DNA from 2 places in the Glaciecola sp. HA4-3 genome. Region 2 is predicted to be linked to the other one. Evidence: predicted binding sites of a transcription regulator. Region 2 holds the regulator's gene; the other holds the start of a gene.
What was found. Region 2 encodes FNR, which switches genes on or off when oxygen is low (the NO sensors DNR and NnrR bind a similar motif). Its sites were predicted from a motif close to TTGATCTAGATCAA; they were not measured.

Region 1 (8,408 bases), 420 kb from region 2:
AATTACCGAAGCAGGGGGCAATCTAAACGGCACCACCAATTCAGATAGGACTAATTATTTTCAAACTGTGCCTGCTAACCAATTAGAAAAAGTGTTGTGGTTAGAAGCTGATCGTATGGGGTTTTTGCTGCCGGCTGTGACGCAGGAAAAATTTGAAACGCAGCGTGAAACAGTCAAAAATGAGCGTGGTCAGCGCGTCGACAATCAACCTTATGGACTTCGGTTTGAAAGAATCGGTGAGGCGATGTATCCAAAAGGTCATCCTTATTCATGGTCAACAATTGGATATGTTGAAGATTTAGATCGGGTGAATCTTGATGATTTAAAAGCTTTCTTCCAGCGCTGGTATGGTCCAAATAATGCGGTTTTGACGATTGGAGGCGATGTTGATATTGCCCAAACCAAGCAATGGGTAGAAAAATACTTTGGCCCAATCGCGAGAGGGCCTGAAGTAGAAGATGCGCCAAAACAGCCCGCTAGTTTAAGTGAAACAAAATACGTCACTTTAGAAGATAAGATTCACTTACCCTTGCTACAAGTAAATATCCCCACAGTTTATAGTGATCACCCTGATGAACCTGCTCTAGATGTATTGGCCAGTATTTTAGGGGAAGGTAAGACTTCATTGCTATATAAAAATATGGTTAAAAATGGTTTAGCGGTGCAAGCCTTTACAAGTCATTCATGTCGAGAGTTGGCCTGTGAATTTGCGATTTTATCATTAGCGAATCCACAAAATGTGAAGGACTTAAAACAGTTAAATGAGATTATTCAAGCATCTTTGACTGAGTTTGAACAAAGAGGTGTTCAAGACGATGATTTACAACGAGTAAAGAGTGACATTGAAACAAGTTATATTTACGGCCTGCAAAGTGTATCGGGTAAGGTCAATATTATGGCTAGTAGTCAAACTTACCGAGGAGCTCCTGACACCGTACAAATGGATTTAGATAGGTACAACAATGTCACCAAAGAAGATGTTATGCGGGTGTATAATGAATACATAAAGGGACAAAATGCAGTTGTGTTAAGTGTAGTGCCGCAAGGCAAAGCTGATTTAGCCGCAGCACCCAATAGCTTTACTTTACCAGAACGAGTCATTCCTATCACCGAGCAAGCAGCGATTGTCAGTGAGTCACCTGCAATTGTTGATGACTTTGACCGCAGCCAAAAACCTAAGGCAAAAGCAAATAAAGCAGTGTCAGTTCCTGACTTCTGGGAGCATGAATTTAATAATGGCATCCGTGTGTTAGGCGTTGCGTCAAATGAAACGCCAACATTGTCTTTAACCATTAGTATGGAAGGTGGTGTCTTACTAGATCCTCTGGCTAAACCGGGTGTTGCTAGTATGACCGCTGCACTGTTAAACGAAAGTACGCTTAACTATTCGACTGAGGAAATGGCGAACCAACTAAGCCTTATAGGGAGTTCAATATCGTTTACTGCGTCAGGCGGTTATAGCTACATTTATGTCAATACGCTTACAAAACATGCCGATAGAACCATTGAGTTGTTAAATGAAAAACTATTTAATCCAGCGTTTTCAGAAGCCGATTTCAATTTAGTTAAGCAACGCACCATGCAAGGCCTACAGCAGTCTTTAAAAAACCCATCGGTGCTTGCTGGACGAGCTCGCGACTTATTACTTTATGGAGAGGGCTCTCGATTGGGCTTACCTGAAGGTGGCACCTTAGCGTCGATAGAGTCGATTACTTTAGATGATGTAAAAGCTTTTTATGATGCATACTATCGTCCTAACTTTGCCACACTTGTGGCTGTTGGTGATGTTAATAAAGACAAAACGCTTGCATTGACTTCATTTTTAGAATCATGGGAAGCGAAGGAATATACCTTGCCAACGTTTGAAGTGAATACAGAAATTGATAATGGGAAGCTGTATATCGTAGATAATCCTGGAGGCGTTCAGTCCGTTATTAATATGATGCGCCATGCGCCGGTATATGACCCATACGACGAATACTTTAAGCTGTCATTGGCCAATTTCACGCTTGGTGGTATGTTCAATAGTCGGATAAACCTAAACCTCAGGGAAGATAAGGGATACTCTTATGGGGCCTTTAGTCGCTTCATTGGTGGCAAACACACAGGCGAGTTTAGAGCTTCAGCAGATGTTACTGCCGAATTTACCAAAGAAAGTATTGAAGAATTCCTTTATGAGATTGAGCGATATCAAGACAAAGGCATGACAGAAGAAGAACTAAGGTTTTTGCAAAGTGCGTATTCCCAATCTGATGCATTACGATATGAGACGCCTAGGCAAAAGGCAGGTTTTTTGATTCGTTTATTGTCGCGTTCATTAGACAAGGACTATACTGCTAAGCAACAATCAATTATTGAGTCAATCACTGTCGAAGAACTCAATGCATTAGCGGCAAAATGGCTAGATACTAGCAAAATGCATATCGTTGTCGTGGGAGATGCCGCTACTTTGAAAGAATCTCTCAAACCTTTGGGAAGAGAGATTGAAGTCATTGACGTTCCCAAATAATTTGCTTAACTAGAGTATATAATTTGACCCAACGATATAAAAGTTTCAACGAAAGGCTGTCCCAAATGGAACAGCCTGAGGTAATAGCTAGCCTTAGGCAGATAAAACATGGTGTCGAAAGAGAAACCTTACGTGTTAACCCAGATGGAGGAATAGCTCAGACTCCTCATAATGACAAACTAGGTTCAGCATTAAGCCATGAGTGGATAACGACTGATTTCTCTGAGTCCTTGTTAGAGTTCATTACGCCACCTGAAACAGATATTGGAAAATCTATAGAACAATTAAGTGATATTCACCAATACACATATTCAGCAATTGGTGATGAGTTGCTATGGCCCTCTAGCATGCCTTGTTTTATTAGTAACGAAACCTCTATACCGATAGCTCGTTATGGCACATCAAATGTGGCTAAAATGAAAGAGGTATATAGGCAAGGCTTACATCATCGTTACGGCAGCATGATGCAAGTGATTTCGGGAGTGCATTTTAATTTTTCTTTGTCAGATGATTTTTGGCAACATTGGTGCAATTTGCATGGCGAGCCATGGAATAAAGTGAACCAATCAAAACATTATTTTGCTTTGGCAAGAAACTTTCGACGCCTAGCATGGGTTATCCCTTATTTGTTTGGTGCGTCTCCTGCGTTATGCAGTTCTTTTATTTCGCATAGACAAACATCTTACGATTTTAAAAAAACAGGCAAAGGCACTTTATATTTGCCTTATGCAACATCACTTAGAATGAGTGACTTGGGTTACACTAGCAGCGCACAGTCATCGCTTAAGATTTGTTATAACGGGTTGTCAACTTATGTCAAAAGTCTACGACAAGCCATGTTTACTGATGCGCCTGAATATGCAAAGTTCAGCAGTAGTGACGATGAAGGTTGGCAACAGCTAAATAATAAAGTAATTCAAATAGAAAATGAGCTATATTCGCCGATTAGGCCTAAACAGGTTGCTAAATCACTCGAAATGCCAACAAACGCTTTGGAAGATAGAGGGGTAAGTTACCTTGAAATAAGATCATTAGATGTCAACCCGTACTCCCCTGTGGGAATTAACCAAGAGCAGTTCTATTTTTTAGATACATTCTTGCTGTATTGCCTTTTGACGCCCTCAGATCAATTTACCAACGAGACATTTACAATTACTCAATCAAACGTAAATAAAGTCGTTTTGCAGGGAAGAGATCCAAACTTACGATTGAATCAAGACGGCAACGAAGTCTTGTTAAGTGAATGGGGGACTTCTTTGTCCACTGAATTAATGTCGGTTGCTAGGATTTTAGATAAAGCTAATAGTACCGGTAAATATACTAAAGCTGTTGAGGCGCAAATAGAAAAATTCTGCGCACCTGAACAAACACCTTCGGGAAGATGGCTGTCAACCTTATTAGATAATCGTATTGACAATAGTATGTTAGGTCTTGAATTAGCAAAAGAGTATAAACAGCATAGCATGATGCAAGAGTATAGGCAGTTTACAAAGCAGATGTTTACTCACGAAGCGCTAGTATCTTTAGAAAAACAAAGGCAAATTGAAGCGGCTCCTCAAAAAGCATTTTCAAGGTTTTTAAGTGAGTATTTTGCTAACGCTAAACCCCCGACTGTGTAAAACGACAAAAAAAAGCCTGACGTAATTACGTCAGGCTAAACACACAAAGGGAAAACAAAATTCTTACACACAATGATAAGAACAAACAATTGAGATTTAGTTCCTAATGTTTTTAAAAAAAGTTTACTATTTTACTACAAGCCTTATTTTAATTGCTCTGCTAGGTGGTTGTACCACTACGCCGCCATCGGATCGCGAAAACTTATGCAGTATTTTTGAAGAAAAAGATGATTGGTATGACGCAGCGGCTGATATGAGAGATGAGTGGGGAGTGCCAATTCATGTACCGATGGCAATGATGTATCAAGAAAGTTCTTTTCGGCATGACGCTAGGCCGCCTCGTGATTATATTTTCTTTGGTTTAATACCATGGGGTAGAGTCAGTACCGCATATGGTTACGCCCAAGCCAAAACGATGACATGGGATGATTACAAGCGTGAAACAGGTAATAGTTTTGCCGATAGAGACGATTTCGAAGATGCGATTGATTTTATGGGGTGGTTCATTAGCAAAACACATCAAGTCAATAGCGTGTCTAAATGGGATGCGGGTCAGCAATATTTAAATTATCACGAGGGGTGGGGCGGTTACCGTCGTAAGACATATCAACAAAAAGCCTTAGCTTCAAGATGTCGCCAATAAGGTTGAGCAACGCTCACAACGATATGCAGCTCAACTTAGGACATGCGAAGACGACCTAGAGAAAGGTTGGTTTATGAAGTTGTTTTCCTAACATACAAATCAAATAAAAGAAAAGAAAGCCTGCGCTATAAACGCCAAAAAATTGATCTAGGTTAAGTTTTTTATACAGCAATGTTTTGACTGAAAGTTTGTTTGATCTGGATCATCTCTTAGGTTAAGAAACGGTTTATTGTGAGTACATATTGAATAAGGCGAGAAGCTTATTCTTATAAACTGTTAACTTAAAAAAAGGTGATTATCATGTGGGACTTACTTATTTCTGATCCAGTAGCATGGGGTTCAATTCTTGGTATCTTTGTGGTTATTGCAATTTGCGCTTATTACGTTTATTTATTTGTGCATAATGTAAATGAAGATCTTTGATCGCCAAAGCATGTCTTTAGGGTTGAAGTTTAAACTCGTCTAAATCTATGTTGGTCAAGACTAATAGTCCTGCTTGGCCTCCATATTCTTTGGGTGCACGCACAAATCCAGCTACTTGTGGCATTTGAATAAGATAGTTGGGTATCTTTTGCTTCAAAATACCGTTGCCATGACCATGAATAACGTTAATGCATGCATAATGCTTTTTATATGCTTGCGACACAGATGCCACCAGCTCATATTTAGCCTCTTTAACGGTACAACCATGCAAGTCAACAATCAGATCTGGTGGGATTGCACCAGATTTTAGCTTTTTTAACGCATCTTTATGTTCTCTGCAATTCTCATTTAAATATTGTATTGGTTTATTTTGTAGCCAATGTGCCTCGTATTCATCCGATAAAGCAATGCTTGCGCTGTTACGTTTATCTTGTGTGATATCAGACAATACATCTATGCGAGATTTCCGTTGCTTTGCCATATTTTTTTCTGCGCGTGAGGGCACATATTTGTCATGCGATACGCGTTTTGCATCAGCAAACATCTTAGTAAATTCGTTAATGTCTTCTTTGTTGGGCTTTTTTTCAGTCATTTGAGTTTATTTCAGAGCATATTCGCCAAAGTTTCGATATTATACTGCTCTACGATACACGAGTGAACTTATTTACTTACATTACGTGAGTTTAGTTAATGGCGGTCATTAAATGAAACAAGACAATGCGTCTATATTTATAGCTGAGAACGAGGTTGTTAACGATCTATCTACCGTACTAGACTATATAAGGTGGGTAACATCTTGTATGCATCAATATGATCTTTATTTTGGCCATGGTAGCGCAAGCGCTTGGGAAGAATCCAGTCGCCTAGTCTTTTGTGCAATTTCATTGCCATTGGATTTATCAGAAGATGATCAGAAAATGCTTTATGGCGCAGTGCTGACAAAACCCGAGCGTGCTCGCATATTTGATTGGTGTAAAGTACGTTGTGAGCAAGCATTGCCATTGGCATATATTACCAATCAAGCTTGGTTTGCGGGTATGCCATTTTATGTGGACGAAAGAGTGCTTATTCCTCGCTCACCTTTGTCTGAAGTAATTGAATCGGGTTTTTCACCTTTCCTTAAGCATTCTCCTAATCATGTTTTAGATATGTGTACAGGCGGCGGTTGTATCGCAATTGCATTGGCTACTTGTTTTCCAGACGCCTATGTAGATGCTGTTGATATTGATTCGCAGGCCTTAGATGTAGCGTCATTAAATATTGATGAGTACCAACTTAGTGAACGAGTCTATCCTATTGAGTCTGACTTGTTTGGTGCATTAGATGGACAACTTTACGATCTTATTGTTGTTAACCCTCCTTATGTCGACGAACAAGATATGAATGATTTGCCTCAGGAGTATCTTCATGAACCGCAGCGCGCGTTAGCTAGCGGCAGTGATGGCCTTGATATAACTGTGCGTATACTCAAAGCGGCCGCAGATTATATGAGCGAAGGAGCTTGGTTGTTTGTGGAAGTGGGGAATAGTGAAGTTAATTTTACTCAACGGTTTGGCGATTTTGAGGTTCAATGGCTTGAGTTGGAAAAGGGTGGAAGTGGCATTTTTGCGATCGATAAATCACAATTAATTGCACAGCAGCACCTGTTAGACAATATTAAATAAGGAAAATAAATGTCCGGTAACACCTTTGGTAAACTATTTACGGTTACGACGTTTGGAGAAAGTCATGGTATCGCAATAGGCGGAATCGTAGATGGTTGTCCTCCAGGCTTAGCTTTAGACGAAACAGACTTGCAAGGCGATCTCGACAGGCGCAAGCCAGAGCACGTCTAAGTTTACTACGGCAAGACGAGAATCTGACGAAGTCAAAATCTTATCAGGGGTTTTCGAGGGACAAACAACGGGAACTAGCATTGGTTTATTGATTAATAACACTGATCAACGCAGCCAAGATTATTCGAAAATCAAAGATAGTTTCAGGCACTGGACACGCAGATTATACCTATCAACAAAAATATGGCCTGCGCGACTATAGAGGTGGCGGTCGTTCTTCCGCCCGCGAAACAGCAATACGGGTAGCCGCTGGTGGCATCGCAAAAAAATACCTTAAACAACATTTTGGTGTCGAAATTAGAGGATATATTTCACAATTAGGCCCAATTAAAATCGATAAAGTTGACCATAGTGTCACCAATACAAACCCTTTCTTTTGTCCTGATGAAACTAAGTTAGAAGCGCTAGAGCAATACATGAGGGACTTAAAAAAAGAAGGAAACTCAATTGGCGCACGAGTAAGTGTTTCGGCGACAAATGTACCATTAGGCTTAGGTGAACCAGTGTTTGATAGACTCGATGCAGATATCGCCCATGCGATGATGGGTATTAATGCCGTTAAAGGAGTTGAGCTAGGCGATGGTTTTGATGTTGTTAATCAAAAGGGGACGCAACACCGTGACGAGATTTCACCTGATGGTTTTCATACGAATCACTCAGGTGGCGTATTAGGGGGCATTTCGACCGGTCAAGAAGTCCTTGTACACATGGCCCTAAAGCCCACGTCGAGTATTAGTATTTCTGGTCAAAGTGTTGATGTGCATGGCAATGCCTCTGAAATTATTACAAAAGGGCGCCATGACCCCTGTGTTGGTATTCGCGCAGTGCCAATTGCTGAAGCTATGCTTGCTCTAGTGCTGATGGATCATCTCTTGCGACACCAAGGTCAAAACAATGGTGTTAAATCGATAACGCCTATTATACCTGCACAGAAACCCTAAGCGCAGGTGGAAAGTTTACTGTCGATATTGCTTGGGGCAAAGCTAGATTTTTCTGCAAATTCGGCGCGAAATCGATTTTTTCTTTCAACAACATACTTTTTCTATTTTGGTTTGCTTGGCATTTTTGCGCCTTTTGCAGGGTTATATTTAGACGAAAAAGGCTTAAATTCTACCCAAATTGGCAGCCTGTTAGCGCTTGTAGCAGTTTCTCGTATTATTGGACCTTATTTATGGGCTGATATGGCAGATAAAAATGCTCGCAGTGAACGTATCCTGCGAGGAGGGTGTTTGCTTGCTTTTTTTGTCTTCTTGGGTATTTTTTGGGCTGATAGTTATTGGACATTAACCATAATATTATGTCTGATGATGATGTTTTGGACGGCTGTTCTGCCTCAGCTTGAAGTGATAACGGTGAATGCAAGCAAAGAGCAAAAAGGA
Region 2 (8,408 bases):
ACCTACTCATTCGTAGAGTCTTTAGAAGCCTCTAAACCTTTCTACATTGTTCGATTTATTGGTGGACTATTTGTTGTCGCAGGTATGGTGATTATGGCATACAACGTATTTAAAACTGTCACTGCTCCGAAAGAAGAAGATAGTGCTGCGATTAATAATGGCGATGTTGAGGCACTAGGAGTAGCAAAATGAAAAATCCACATGAGATAATCGAAAAAAATGTTGGCCTTTTAACAATTTTGGTTTTAGTTGCGATTAGTTTTGGTGCAATGGCGCAAATACTGCCACTGATGTTCCAACAACAAGTCCTTGAACCTGTAAAAGGTCTACGTCCATATACAGCCTTAGAAATGGAAGGTCGAGATATCTATATTCGTGAAGGTTGCGTTGGATGTCATAGTCAAATGATACGCCCTTTTAGAGCTGAAACTGAGCGCTATGGTCACTATTCAGTCGCTGGCGAGTCTGTTTGGGAAAGGCCTTTCCTTTGGGGTTCGAAGCGCACTGGGCCTGATTTGGCGCGTGTTGGTGGACGCTACAGTGATGAATGGCATCGTGTACACCTAATTAATCCAAGAGCGGTTGTACCAGAGTCAAATATGCCTTAGTTACCCATGGTTAGAAGAGAATATATTAGACGGTGAACATATCGCTAAGAAGCTTGAAGTTAACAAAATGCTTGGTGTGCCATACACAGATGAAGATATCGCTGGCGCTAAAGCTGCTGTTGAGGGTAAAACTGAAATGGAAGCGTTAATTGCGTATCTTCAATCTCTTGGCACACATCTACAATAGAGGTCATTACAATGGATCAAGGTATTGTAGGTAGTATTTTCACAGTCGTAGTCTTTGTCGCATTTGTTGGAGCAGTATGGTGGGCTTTTAATGCTCGTAATAAAACAAAATTCGAAGAGGCCGCCAACATTATTTTTGAAGATGATGTTGAGCAAAATGACAACACGTTAAGCACAAAAGATCAGGAGTCATAATCTCATGACTATGTTTTGGACAATATGGATTAGTGTGATCACACTAGGCACAATTGTAGGATGTTATTTCCTACTAAAATGGACACTTGCGAATAAAACGGGTGTACCTGAAGGCGAAGAAATGGGCCACGAGTTTGATGGTATCGTGGAGTTAAATAATCAGTTACCTAAGTGGTGGACAAACTTATTCTACATTACGATGGTATGGGGAATAATATACTTAATTTTGTACTCTGGCTTGGGGTTCACATTTAAAGGTGTGTTAGGTTGGGAAAGCTCAAACCAAGGTGTAATAAGCTTGGCAGAATCTAGAGAAGAACTTGCCTCTGATATAGCACAAGGTAATTTAAATGAATACGCAGAAGAAATTAGAGTCGCAAACGAGCGTTTCGACCCTATTTTTGAAGAATACGCAAAAACACCAGTAGAAGAGCTTGCTTTAAACAGCGAAGCACTTGAAGTTGGGAAGCGCTTGTTTATTCAAAATTGTGCACAGTGTCACGGTTCTGACGCACGCGGGCAGCGTGGTGGTTTCCCTAATTTGACTGACAATGATTGGTTATATGGTGGAAGCGGCGAGAAAATCAAAGAAACCCTTATCAAAGGCCGTATTGGCGCAATGCCTTGGTTGGCTTCCTGCTTTTGGTGAACAAGGTATTGAAGAGATTGTTGCATACACACTAAGTTTAAGCGGGCGCGATGTTGATGACAATTTAGCGCAAGCAGGCAAAGCTAGGTTTGCGGCATGCGCAGCATGTCATGGCTTAGATGGTAAGGGCAATCAAATGATCGGTGCGCCTAACCTAACAGATAACATTTGGTTATATGGTGGTACTACGCCTGCAGTGACGCAAACGCTTAACTACGGCAGAAACGGTGTAATGCCTGCTTTTGACCAAACTCTTGGTGAAGATAAAGTGCATGTCGTTGCCGCCTACGTGTATAGCTTATCGCAGTAAAATTGTAAGTTACTGTCAGGTTAAAACGAAGAAAAACAGCCTCGATTTCGGGGCTTTTTAATGCCATTTTTGATACATTATAACTGTTATTTTATTTGCTAATTCAAGGGTATATAGATGCAAGAGCACGACACTCAACCTTGGTACAAACAATTTTGGCCGTGGTTTCTTATTTGTATCCCCCTATCGTCAGTGATAGTGGGTTCACAGGTATTTAGACTAGCGACAGATGGCACTAATAGCCTAGTAGTCGATGATTACTATAAAGAAGGCAAAAGTATCAATGCGAGGCTAGACAAAATTGAACGAGCAAAAGCATTAAACATAACGACTAAGCTTGATGTTCAACAATCAGATATCGCTTTAGAGTTTTTATCAGGCGCGCCGGAGACTGGAGAAGCACTTAAACTAGATTTTTTTCACGTCACTCAAGAAGCAAAAGACTTTACTGTTTTGTTAACACGAGATGCCAACGGTGTATATCGAAACAATGAAACCTTACCAATTGAAGGCAAATGGCGCTTGCGACTTACACCTATGGACGAAAGTTGGAAAGTACAAAAGCGGCTGGTGCTGCCACAACGTGTGCCATTTGATTTTAATCCCACTTAATAATTGCGACTATAAAAGCCAGTATTAAACATGAGCATAGTGATACCTCAAGGCGGATGCTTCCATTGTGGTCTGCCTAATTTAGAAAAAGATGCCTTTCCTGTCACCATTAGGTCAATCACTCACCACATGTGCTGCCCTTGGCTGTCAGGCAGTATCGCAAGCTATTGTCGACAATGGCTTGGAAGATTACTACGAATTTAGAACCGAATTAGCTGCACGAGGTGATGCGGCTCTTGAAAATACAATGGCAAAACTAGCCGTTTATGACGAGCCTGAACTGCAAGAGGAATTTGTGTTTGAACAGGGAAAACACAAAGAGATTCAGCTAACTGTCGAAGGGATAACATGCGCGGCTTGTGGCTGGTTAATTGAAAAACAACTGTCTAAGTTATCAGGCATTAAACAAGTTTCAGTAAATGTCTCTGCAAGACGCGCTATGGTGACATGGGATGACCACGAAATAAAACTCTCAGGCGTTTTATCTCGGTTAAAATCTATTGGATACGAATCACTTCCCTTCCAGCCTGATACTCATGAAGCATCATATAAAAAAGAACATAAAAGTTTTCTAAAGAAACTGGGTTTAGCGGGCATTATGACAATGCAAGTAATGATGCTGGCGATGGGGCAATACTTCGATATTTTTGGAAACATAGATGAAGATGCTATTGCATATTTTAATGCAGTCAGTCTTTTATTAACAACGCCAGTTGTATTGTATTCAGGTAGCATATTTTATATTAGTGCAATCAAGGCTATACAGGCTAAAACGGTCAACATGGACGTCCCTATTACAATTGCGATCGTTCTTACCTATATTGCGGGTGTAATGGCGGTCAATAAAAGTACAGGGGAAGTCTATTTTGAATCTATCTGCATGTTTGTTTTCTTTTTATTGATTAGCCGTTTTTTAGAACACCGCTCGCGTCATAAAGCGACTCTAATATCGTCAAACATGCTCAAATTAATTCCGGTCACCGCAACTAAATTAGAAGGCGAGAATTGGATATCTGTGTTAGCCAAACAGATTAAAAAAGGAGATGAGGTATTAGTAAAAGCGGGAGAAACGGTGCCAGTAGATGGGCTTATTCTAAGTGGAAAAAGTACCTTTGATGAATCAATGTTAACCGGCGAGTTTGAGCCTGTTGTCAAATCTAAGTCTGAAATCGTCTATGCAGGCTCGTTAAATCAACAAGGGGCCGTGACCATTAGAACCAGTGCTAGTGTAAAATATGCAATGATGAACCAAATTTTACGGCTACAAGAACAAGCACTAGCGAATAAACCGAAAGTTGCCGCTATTGCCGATATGTTATCTCGATACTTTGTCACGGTTGTTTTATTAGTATCGGCCTTAACATTTGCATTTTGGCATTGGCAGGGCAATGAACATGCGTTTTGGATAACCATATCGGTATTAGTTGCCACCTGCCCCTGCGCTCTTGGACTTGCTACACCTTCAGCATTAACATGTTCGATGGCCAGACTAAACCAATTAGGGATCTTGCTCAAAAGAGCGGATGCGCTAGAACAGTTGACTCACATAAGCGATATTATTTTTGACAAAACAGGAACATTAACTAAGGGGCAATTTTCGATAAATAAGCACTTTATCATTCCAGACGCGTTAAATGATTTGTCGCTAAACGAACATGATATATTATCAATGGCTTATTTGATTGAACAGCGCTCTGAGCATCCTATCGCTAGTGCGTTTAGTCGATATCAACTCGAACGCGATACGCCCGCGCTAATGAGTGATTTCAATGTTGAAATCGGCAAAGGCGTGAGCGCAACCCTAGACGGGTTTGCTTGTGTGATAGGGTCTAAGAAATATGTCGAAAGCCAAATAGATCTCGCCTCAATTAACTCGCTAAAAGAAAGTTTGCTGGGAGCTAATGTTCTTTTTTGCATCAATAAGAGGTTAGTTGGCGCATTTTGGGTGACAGATACTGTACAGGATGGAGCAAGTGACATCATCGCTATCCTATCTGATTATGAGTTAAGTGTGCTTAGCGGAGACGCACAAGCTAATGTTGAAGTTGTCGCAAAACAACTTAATATTAAGAACGCAATTGGTGATAGACATCCAGAAGCAAAATTGGCTTTTGTTCAACAAAAACATCAACAGGGCTCTCAAGTATTGATGCTCGGTGATGGCATTAATGACGCACCCGTACTAGCGGCAGCCGATGTGTCAATAGCGGTTGGAAACGCTTCTGATTTAGCAAAAAATGCAGCTGATATCGTATTATTAAACCCGAAGCTAAGCTCATTAATTGATGTACTATTTATGGCTAAGCAAACCAAACGAAAAATAAAGCAGAACATTGCTTGGGCACTAGGATACAATATCAGCGTTCTACCTTTTGCAGTCTTTGGTATATTGACACCATGGCAAGCTGCATTAGGAATGTCATTGAGTTCTGTCATCGTGGTTTACAACTCAACACGATTAATGCGATAAGCTATGATTTTAAAGAGTAAAATCTCATGAGTGTAATATTTGTTCTTATTCCATTGGCTGTTATTATTATTGCTATTGCGATTGGCGTGTTTTTTTGGGCCGTAAAATCTAACCAGTTCGATGATTTAGAACGACAAGGTTACAGTATTTTATTTGATGATGATTTAAAAGAAGAAAACAAACCCTCCTCATCAAAAACTTCGCCAAGCAAGCACGATGACAAAGGTAATACTGGTGCCTGAATGGTTGCCAATCACTGCTTTTTTAATTGGTCTAGCTGGCGGTGTTCATTGTATAGGTATGTGTGGCGGAATTGCGTCAGCATTTACCTTTGCTATTCCAAAAGGCGCATCGGTGCAGCCCTACATATGGTGCTATAACCTTGGCCGAATCTTTGCTTATACACTTGCTGGTGGGCTCACTGGGTTGATTGGCGGTATTGTTAGTAGCAGCCTACTAACAGGCTTAGTGATTTTACAATCTCTTAGTATTGTTTTTCTTGTATTATTGTCGCTCTATATTAGTGATATTTTTAAGGGCTTGATAGTCTTAGAAAAAGCCGGCGCATCGGTATGGCGGCATATTTCACCGTTAGCAAAACGTTTTATTCCATTTAAAAGTCCCCTTCATACTATCGCTTATGGTTTTATATGGGGCTGGTTACCCTGCGGCTTGGTTTACTCTGCATTAACATGGTCGTTATCGAGCACTAGTGCCTTGCAAGGCGCAATATTTATGTTTGCATTTGGCTTAGGCACTTTGCCGGCGCTTCTTGCTAGTAGCATGGGGGCAAGTTTCTTAATGCCACTGCTACAGAACATTAGAACTAGACAAATTATTGCTTTGTTACTATTTGTTTTTGCAATAATTTTGACCTTTGAATTATTTAAGAGTATAAATATGATCTAAAATACGCAAAGGTTAGTAGCTTATGCCTAAATTACCTGAAATGTCCATCCACTGCCAAAGCTGTAGCTTTAGTCATCTTTGTCTTCCTGTTAGTCTCAATAAAAATGAATTGGAGTCGCTTGACGAAATCATTGAGCGCAAGAAGCCTTTGCACAAACACGATAAGCTAGTGAATGCTGGTGATAAATTTCACTCTTTGTTTGCGGTTAGATCAGGTTCGTTTAAATCGTATATTAGCGGTAAAGACGGCGTTGAACAGGTTATTGGTTTTCATTTTCCTGGTGATATTATCGGTTTTGATGCTTTAAAGGACTCTCAACATCAAAGCTTCACGCAAGCACTAGAAACAGCTATGGTTTGCGAGTTACCCTACAACACCTTAGAAGAAGTATCAGCGAACTACCCTAAATTGCGTCAACAGATTATGAAGTTCATGAGCTCCGAAATTAAACATGATCATGATTTGATGATGCTACTGAGTAAAAGAAGTGCAGAAGAGCGTTTGTTACACTTCATCAGTCATTTATCGCAGCGATTTGATGAGCGTGGTTATTCTGCCAAACAATTCCATTTATCGATGACTCGCAATGAAATAGGAAACTATCTTGGTTTGACAGTTGAGACAATATCAAGGTTATTAACGCGTTTTCAAAAAGAAGGCCTTATTAGTGTCGAAGGTAAATTGATCACTATTCTTGACGATCAGGGCCTTAAACAGCGGATGCCTGAAAACGAAATTGCGATTACATCGGCCTGTTAACCGAAAGCCAAAACGCTACTTTAAAGGCTTCACAGTCTGTTGAATACATTCGAATGAATCAGTGAAGTCGCTCAAATACACCCGCATTAATGATACTTTTGGTCTTCAAATCATAGTCAAAGACTAGATCCTTGTTTATAATCACCCCGTTTTAAAATTTCTAAAGATGATACTGTGTTAGCTAAACAAAAAAGCTCTACCAACTTTAATAAACTTCAAAAACGTCTTAGACGTGAAACCGGAAAAGCCATACAAACTTACAATATGATTGAGGATGGCGATCATATAATGGTGTGCGTTTCTGGCGGTAAAGATAGTTATGCCCTGCTCGATATTTTAATGTATTTTCAGCGAATAGCCCCCATCAGCTTTAGTATCACGGCCGTTAATTTAGATCAAAAACAGCCCGGTTTTCCTGAACATGTGTTGCCTTCATACCTTAAAGCTTTGGGGGTAAGCTACAAAATTGTTGAAGAAGATACCTACAGTATAGTCACAGACAAAATCCCTGAAGGTAAAACGACCTGCTCCTTATGCTCGCGACTAAGAAGAGGTATATTGTATAGGACGGCGAAAGAAATAAAGGCGAGTAAAATTGCGCTAGGTCATCATAGAGATGACATGATAGAAACGATGATGTTAAACATGTTTTATGGCGGCAGACTAAAATCTATGCCGCCAAAGTTGGTCAGCGATGATAACGAAAATATTGTTATTCGTCCCCTCGCCTTTTGCCAAGAAAACGATTTACAAAAATATGCAAATGCGATGAGTTTCCCTATCATCCCTTGCAATTTGTGTGGTTCACAAGAAAACCTTCAACGTAAGAATATTAAGAAAATGCTACAAGACTGGCATTTACAATTTCCTGGACGAATAGAATCAATGTTTAGAGCGATGCAAAATATTGTACCCTCTCATTTGTTAGATAATCAGCATTTTGACTTTGACTCACTTACAAAAACAACTTCTATAAACGGTGAGAAAGATATTGCCTTTGACCCTCTTGTTGTTAGTAGTGATTCGATTAGTGATATCGATAAGCACGGCAAATTTGACATAGATGTTGTAGAGCTTAAATAAGGATTTATATGAAGATTGGTTTAGCTTTAGGCGCTGGAGCGGCAAGAGGATGGGCCCACATTGGCATAATTAACGCACTGCAAGAACTTGGTATCAAAATAGATATCGTTGCAGGCTGCTCTATCGGCGCTTACGTTGGTTCAGCATTCGCAAGTGGCAAACTAGACGAACTAGAGGCATGGGCAAATACGCTTAACGAATGGCAAGTATTTAGTCTATTAGGTATTGGATTTAGACGCGGTGGTCTCGCTAGTGGTCAAAAAGTATTTGAAAAACATAAAGAATCATTTTGTGCACCTTCCTTTGAACAAATGAATATTCCTTTTACAGCTGTTGCCACCGATCTATATTCTGGTAAGGAAGTTATCTTTGCTAAAGGTGATATAAACGATGCAATTCAAGCATCATGCGCAATTCCAGCTCTGTTTGCTCCAATTGAGCATGAAGGCAGATGGTTAGTTGACGGTGCCGTGGTGAACCCTGTCCCTGTGAACCAATGCCGTCAACTTGGTGCTGATTTTGTTATTGCCGTTAATCTTAGTGCTGATTTTAGACCGCAGCTAATAGAAAAGTATGAGCAAGAGCATCACGCTAATCAGGAAAGAACAGATGCATTTATGGATAAA

Region 1: the regulator FNR is predicted to act here: its motif matches at 4,964-4,977, upstream of ACZ1G6_RS05340 (DUF3149 domain-containing protein).

Annotation. Positions count from the first base shown of each region.
Region 1 covers NZ_CM146340.1:1,112,158-1,120,565, forward strand. Annotated here, with positions in the region: gene ACZ1G6_RS05325 (M16 family metallopeptidase) at 1-2,509, shown strand, start outside; gene gshA (glutamate--cysteine ligase) at 2,575-4,128, shown strand; partial or broken gene ACZ1G6_RS05335 (transglycosylase SLT domain-containing protein) at 4,235-4,862, shown strand; gene ACZ1G6_RS05340 (DUF3149 domain-containing protein) at 5,072-5,194, shown strand; gene smrB (endonuclease SmrB) at 5,211-5,786, opposite strand; gene prmB (50S ribosomal protein L3 N(5)-glutamine methyltransferase) at 5,899-6,858, shown strand; partial or broken gene aroC (chorismate synthase) at 6,868-7,970, shown strand; gene ACZ1G6_RS05360 (MFS transporter) at 7,977-8,408, shown strand, end outside.
Region 2 covers NZ_CM146340.1:1,528,072-1,536,479, forward strand. Annotated here, with positions in the region: gene ccoN (cytochrome-c oxidase, cbb3-type subunit I) at 1-192, shown strand, start outside; partial or broken gene ccoO (cytochrome-c oxidase, cbb3-type subunit II) at 189-795, shown strand; gene ACZ1G6_RS07215 (cbb3-type cytochrome oxidase subunit 3) at 807-989, shown strand; partial or broken gene ccoP (cytochrome-c oxidase, cbb3-type subunit III) at 994-1,948, shown strand; gene ACZ1G6_RS07225 (FixH family protein) at 2,066-2,560, shown strand; partial or broken gene ACZ1G6_RS07230 (heavy metal translocating P-type ATPase metal-binding domain-containing protein) at 2,591-3,011, shown strand; gene ACZ1G6_RS07235 (heavy metal translocating P-type ATPase) at 3,342-5,030, shown strand; gene ccoS (cbb3-type cytochrome oxidase assembly protein CcoS) at 5,057-5,272, shown strand; gene ACZ1G6_RS07245 (sulfite exporter TauE/SafE family protein) at 5,247-5,939, shown strand; gene fnr (fumarate/nitrate reduction transcriptional regulator Fnr) at 5,962-6,699, shown strand; gene ttcA (tRNA 2-thiocytidine(32) synthetase TtcA) at 6,874-7,782, shown strand; partial or broken gene rssA (patatin-like phospholipase RssA) at 7,791-8,408, shown strand, end outside.